2 linked regions of the Halococcoides cellulosivorans genome follow. The protein of the gene in region 1 binds, or shares a complex with, the protein of each later gene. Links are inferred from orthologs where the notes say so. Each region holds a gene or a part of one and is shown on either strand. Other genes may lie near its edges.

The links.
Region 2: HARCEL1_RS06730 (region 1) and HARCEL1_RS11180 share a complex: the UniProt entries of both Methanocaldococcus jannaschii proteins name them as parts of the RNA polymerase complex. The link is inferred for Halococcoides cellulosivorans from one-to-one orthologs.

What each region holds. Positions count from the first base shown.
Region 1 is NZ_CP028858.1:1,358,375-1,361,630, forward strand. The notes cover bases 310-3,241. They hold HARCEL1_RS06730 (DNA-directed RNA polymerase subunit L), read right to left. Parts: upstream 1,952-3,241; coding sequence 1,667-1,951; downstream 310-1,666. Other genes in these bases: hisF (imidazole glycerol phosphate synthase subunit HisF), read left to right, coding at 310-741; HARCEL1_RS06725 (zinc ribbon domain-containing protein), read left to right, coding at 851-1,639; HARCEL1_RS06735 (hypothetical protein), read left to right, coding at 2,270-2,722; HARCEL1_RS06740 (cold-shock protein), read right to left, coding at 2,960-3,154. Outside these bases: more of hisF, read left to right, coding at 1-309. UniProt on the Methanocaldococcus jannaschii protein: DNA-dependent RNA polymerase (RNAP) catalyzes the transcription of DNA into RNA using the four ribonucleoside triphosphates as substrates.
Region 2 is NZ_CP028858.1:2,254,047-2,257,125, forward strand. What follows is about bases 5-2,759. They hold HARCEL1_RS11180 (RNA polymerase Rpb4 family protein), read right to left. Parts: upstream 1,683-2,759; coding sequence 1,326-1,682; downstream 5-1,325. Other genes in these bases: rsmA (16S rRNA (adenine(1518)-N(6)/adenine(1519)-N(6))-dimethyltransferase RsmA), read right to left, coding at 5-658; HARCEL1_RS11175 (DUF655 domain-containing protein), read right to left, coding at 651-1,217; HARCEL1_RS11185 (50S ribosomal protein L21e), read right to left, coding at 1,679-1,972; HARCEL1_RS11190 (PGF-CTERM sorting domain-containing protein), read left to right, coding at 2,254-2,759. Outside these bases: more of rsmA, read right to left, coding at 1-4; more of HARCEL1_RS11190, read left to right, coding at 2,760-3,079. UniProt on the Methanocaldococcus jannaschii protein: DNA-dependent RNA polymerase (RNAP) catalyzes the transcription of DNA into RNA using the four ribonucleoside triphosphates as substrates. This subunit is less well bound than the others.

The sequences.
Region 1 (3,256 bases):
GGCGTCAACTTCGAGGACCTCGAATACACCGGCGATCCGGTCGAAATGGCGAAGGCCTACAACGAAGCGGGGGCCGACGAGTTCGTCTTTCTCGATATCACCGCCTCCGCGGAGGGCCGCGAGACGATGCTCGACACGGTCGAAGAAGTCGCAGACGAGGTGTTCATCCCGCTGACCGTCGGCGGCGGGATCCGGACGCGCGACGACATCAAGGAAACCCTACGCGCGGGCGCGGACAAGGTTTCGATCAACACCGGGGCGATCGAACGGCCCGACCTCATCGCAGAGGGCGCGGCGGCGTTCGGCAGCCAGTGTATCGTCATCTCCGTGGACGCGCGCCGCCGATACGACGAACAGGGCGAGTACTACGAACAGATCGACGGCGAGTCGGTCTGGTTCGAGTGTACCGTCAAAGGCGGGCGCGAGGGCACCGGCATCGACGTCGTCGAGTGGGCCCAGGAGGCCGAATCACGGGGTGCCGGCGAACTGTTCGTCAACTCCATCGATGCCGACGGCACCAAAGAGGGCTACGACGTCCCGGTCACGCGGGCGGTCTGTGACGCCGTCTCGACGCCCGTCATCGCCTCGTCGGGGTGTGGCAGCCCCGAACACATGGCGGAGGTGTTCGAAGACGCGGGCGCGGACGCCGCGCTCGCGGCGTCGATTTTCCACTTCGGAGAGTACACGATCGAGGAGACCAAGGCCGCCCTCGACGAGCGCGGCATTCCCGTCCGTCTGTAGGCTCGGCCCCGCCTGTACGCCCGGTCTGTACCTGCCTGCCCGGTCTGTACGCCTGATCTCCCGGCCGATAGTCGTGTGGTTTTTCGATCCCCGACGCGAACAGCCGTCGATGACGCGGGCGTGTCCGTCGTGTGGCGACCCTCTCGACGACAGGACGACGACGTGCCCGTCCTGTGGGGCGGTCGTCGGGACCGAAGTGGTCTGGGAGTGCCCCGACTGTGGCCGCATCCATCAGAAGCACGCGCCGCCGTGCAGTCGGTGCGGGGCCCCGACGCTCGATCGGACCTACCCCGAGTACGATCTCTCGGACGTCTCCCGAGGCGTCCGCTACCGCGACGTCCTCGACCGCGAATACCTCGCGGTGGGGGCGATCGTGTTCGTTTTGCTGGCGGCCGGCATCCTGGGCGCAGTCGGCGTGATCGACCTGCCGGACGCCACGGGCCCGACTGGACCGACCGCGCTCGACGCACCGGGCCACCACGACGAGTTCGCCGGCCACGAGACGAGTCGTATCGAGACGGTCTGGCTCTGGGGCCTGTCGGATCGCCGCGAGCGACTGGGGCGGTCCGACCTGCGGCGCTCGGACACACTCGATCGGTACGCGACCGTGTTCGCTCACGCCGCCGTCGTTCGCGATCACCGGCCGGCGGCGACCGTCGAGCCACGAGACGCACTCCCATCGGCGCCGGCCGAGTGTGAACGGATCCGCCTCTACGACGCCCGGATCGATCGAGCGGACCTGACCGACCGATCGACGCCACGAGCGATTGCGAGCGATCTGACGCTCGATGTCGGGAGTGATCGACCATCACCGGAGACGGCCGACGCGACGCTAGCCGGCATCCACGTCCACGTCGGTCCGGAGGGAGCGCTCTACCTCTCTGTGGCGATCTGCTGACCAGCGAGACAGTCCGCAGAGCGAAAATCAGGCCGCCGCTTCGAACGCCGCAGTGAGCGCGTCGGCTTTCTCGCGCACGCGCTCGGTCCCGGCTTCGAGCGCGTCCAGCGCGTCGGTCTCGTCGTCGGTCTTGATCGTCAGGACCGGTTCGGTCTGCCCACCCGATTGTTCGGGATTCACGTCGTAGGTCGCGGCCTCGACGCCGTCGGTTTCCAGGAGGGCCCCTTTGATGACGTTCATGAACGTGTGGTCCTCGCCGGCGATTTCGATCGAGAGGCCGGTATCGGACCGTTCGATCACACGGAGATCCATGCTGATTCCTACGGGACCGGCCGGAAAACGGTTTCGACACTGCAGGTGGTTCAGGTCACGGACTGGGGTCGAGAGGCCCCTCGGCCGGAGAGAGGGCGCATCAGGCAGTAGTTTTCATTGTCGATACCGAATATAGTGGCCGATTATACACGGTGAGATCAACACAGGAAACAGCTATCAGGCGAAATATCCGGTATAATACCGAATACGAAGCCGGTTAGATTATCGCTGAAATGGTTGCTGACCGCTACCTTAGTTATCGGTATAGATAATTAAGTCGAGATCCTTTATTGGACAGACGGGTAAGTATAGCTTACAATGAGCCCGACCCCCGATACAACGACCGATCGCATCGCTGCCTCCGTCACCCGGCCCAAAGTCGTGATCGCCCTGCTACTGGTCGCGCTGGCGAGCGGGGCTGTCCTCGCGAGTGTGACGCTCAACGACGGTCCGGACCCGGACAGACTGAGTGCCCACGAGGGGACGATGAACGACAGTGAGAACCTGAACGTTCTGCACATGAACGTCTCGTACACCGGATTCACAGCCGATTACGTCAACGTGACCATCAACAACACTGATACCGCCAACGCTCACGACGTGAACGTCTCCGTCCAAGTGCTGAATGGGAGTTCACCCGTCACCGACGCGAGCGAGAACAACGTGAACATCGCCGCCGGTGGAACGCACAGAGTGGACATCGAACTCCCTGCCAACACCGAAATATTCGACTTCGACATCATCAACGTGTTGGTGCAAGAACTGAACTGATCCATCGCTTCGTCGGCTGACTGATGGGTTCAGATCGGTCGTTGCGCGTTGGTTCGGCACCTTGCTGACGATGTATCGTCTCTTTCTTGCTGTCCGCTACACAACGTACTGGTGAGACCGGGAGTCGTAGTCGTGACTCACGAATATGGTGGATCGAAATCCTCCCCGAACCAGCCGCTGGTCGGGAAGGATATAACGACGAATGTGCCGTCGACGGTCGACGGCTATAACGCCGAGTTACAGACGCACGACGTTCGTCGCGCGGGGGCCCTTGGGGGCCTGTTCGATGTCAAATTCGAGCTCCGTCCCTTCCGTAAGATCCTCGCCGCCGACGTCTTCCATGTGGAAGAACACGTCGTCGTCAGCATCCTCGGTTTCGATGAAGCCGTAACCGCCCGTGTCGTTGAAGAAGTCAACCGTACCGGTTGCCATTGCAATTATTCAGAGTTCGGGTTCACGGTTAAGGGTTGCGTCTGATGGGCTCCGACGGTCGTGTCACCACGCCTCACGGACGAATGAGCACATTCAGGTGCC
Region 2 (3,079 bases), 900 kb from region 1 along the record:
CGTCGAAAAACCGGTCGTCGTCCGAAACCTCGTAGGTCGGCGTTCGGGGGTCGAGCCGGACGACCGCGCTCTCGACGGCGGGTTGTGGATCGAACGCCGTCGGCGGGACGGGCTCTTCGATCGTCACCGCGGCGTAGTGGCCCGCCGTGACCGACAGCCGGCCGTACTCGTCCTCGCCGGGGCCGGCAGCCATCCGCTCGGCGAACTCCCGCTGGACGAGGACGACGGCGGGCCGCCCCCGCGGGAGCATCTCGAAGAGGAGTTCACTCGACGGCCCGTAGGGCAGATTCGACACCGACGCCGTGTATGCGGGCCACTCCGCGTCGAGGGCGTCACCCTCGATCACGGTCAGCCGATCGGCAGCGATCGCGTCGACGAACTCCCGCCGGAGGAAGGCCGCGAGCTCGGAATCGCGCTCGATCGCGACGACGTGGTCGGCGACTGCGAGCAGGCGATCCGTGAGCGCGCCCGTCCCCGCGCCGATCTCCAGGACGGTCGTGGTGTCCATCCCGGCCTCGACGGCGTACCCGACGATCCGATCGAGCACGCGGTCGTCGATCAGGAGGTGTTGATCGTCGCGTGGGTCGGGGTCGAGGCCCGCCCGATCGCGGAGTGCGTCCGGGTCGCGACCGTCGTGGTCGTCGAGTGGATCAGTCATCGTCGACGAAGATTCGGTATTTGAGATCGTCTTCGCGGATCTCTTCGAGGATGCGATCGAGGACGACCTCGCGAGGCGTGTGGAGGCCGTCGACCCGCTCGGAGAGGTCCTCGAACGACTCGAACGGACCGCGTTTGCGCTCGTCGAGGATCGCGTTCCGGAGTTTCTTCCCGATCCCCGGCAGCAGGTTCAGCGCGTGCAGCCGCGTGGTGATCGGCTGGGCCTCGGTGTAGAAATCGACGAACCGTCGCTCGTCGGTCGCGACGATCTCGTCGATGGCGTACTCCAGTTCGGACTGGGCACCGCTCGGCAGGTCGTCGTATGCGATCTGGTTGGCTCGCTCGATGACGTCCGCGTACAGCGGAACGCGATCACCGATCGAGACGTCGCCGTCCTCGGAGCACACGCACTCGAACAGTCGAAAGCCCTCGACGGTCACCACGTAGGCCAGCGGCTGTTTTTGATACTGCGGGCGGTCGTCCTCGGTGCGACCGTGGGGCAAATGATCCAGTACGACCGCCGTCGGGGACTCAGAATCCCCCTCACCCGCGCCGTTCATGACGGTCAGGTACGCAGAGCGGATACTTAAAAGCTCTCTGGTCGGACCGTCGCAGTCCGGCGACGCGAGTCGCCACGCCGGCCCGACGGTCCGGCCGGACGACGCGCGTCAGGCGTACTTCGCGACGACGTTGAGGATCTCGTCGAGTTCGTCGCCGGAGAGCGTGTACCGCTCCTGGGCGAAGACGGCCCGGAGTTCGTCCCGATCGCGAGGTTTGAGATCGACGATCTTGTGGGCCGTCCGCTCGTCGATCTTCTCGATGTCGTCGAGTTCCGCGAGGAACTCCTGAGCCTCCTCGGGGTCGAGCGTGGCGAACCGGTTCACGTGCTCGACCGCGCGCGTGAGTTCGTACCGCATCTCGCGGTCCTCGTCGAGCGCGCGGTCGGTCTCGATGTCACCGAGGATCGTCTTGGCCTCCGCGATGGTGAGGTACTGCTCGTCGACGATCTCGTCGAAGATCGTCATTCGTTCTGTTGCTGGAGGTGGGCCGGTTTCGCGACGATCGTCTTCGGCGTGTCACCGTCGACGATCTCGACTTTGTACGCCGAGCCCTGCGAGCCGACGACTGTGCCGGTGTGACCGTTGAATCGCGGGTGGAACCGGCCCTCACTCACGCTCGGGTCGAGTGCGAGGTGGACCGAATCGCCGTCGTCGAACTGCTCGACGACCTGCTGGGGCGGCGTCGTGCCGCGGTTACGCGAATCGTTCTGGAGTTTGTTGCGCGTCCCCTGGAGCGGACCGTTGGAGTTGGGCATAGATACGGACTGTTACCCCTCTGGCCGTAATAAAACGTGCGTTCCCGTCCCGACGACTGCCCCCACCGTTCGGAAGACGAGACAGAGATCAGACAAGTAGGCCGCCATCCCATTTTCTATGATGGTCTTCCAATAAAAAATAGCGACAGGTATGCGAAAAATCTATGTCGGAATCGATCGTACAGTTAGGGAGAGCGATGGATCCGGATTTTGATCGACCAGGGGTGGCGGGGGCATTGGCAGTCGTAATGACATTAGCCGCGATAACAGGGGGTATCGCGGTGTCGAGCGTCACTGGAGCGGACGCAGCCGTTCAGCCCGATCTGGCGGTCGACACGACCGTCTCGGGCCAGGAAGTGACGATTTCGGTCGACTACACCAACGCCTCCGCGATCAACATCAAGGAGGTGCCAAACACCTGGACCGTCGTCGATAGTTCGGACGGTCTGGCCGAGAAATCACCAGAGGGAGAGAGTTATCGCAACGTCGGCTGGGTCTGGATGGACAGCCAGACCGGCACGGAGACCGTGACCCTCGAAGTCCCCGAGGGTGAGAGCGGGCCCTTCTCGCTCCCGGTCGAGGCCGAGAATATCGACGGCGGAACGGTCTCGGAGACGGCCGAGTTCTCACTCGACGAGAGCACCGACACCGAGACGACCGACAGTGCGGGCGACACCGCCCCGGGCCTGACGGTCCAGGGCGATGCCGTCGCCCCCGGTGAGACCGCGACGGTCTCGGTGACCGCCGAGAACGTCGGTCTCCTCTCGCTCGACGGCATCCCGACCGACTGGACGATCGAGAGCTACGACACGGCCGGCGGGTCACCGATCGAGGAGACCACCGACGGCACCGACGAGATCGCCTGGGCCTGGGATCAGAACCAGGACAGCGTCACCGTCGTGGTCGCACTGGCCGTCCCCGCGGACGCCGCGATCGGTGAGACGGCACTCACCGCCGAGGCCGCCAACGACGCCGAGGGGACAACCACCGCACCGATCGGCATCGACGTGATCGAAGAGGAGGAAACGGTACACACCCACCAATCCGGTGAAACGACCGACACACCCGATGTCACCGACGAGCCGACGGATTCCACTGGTGACGATC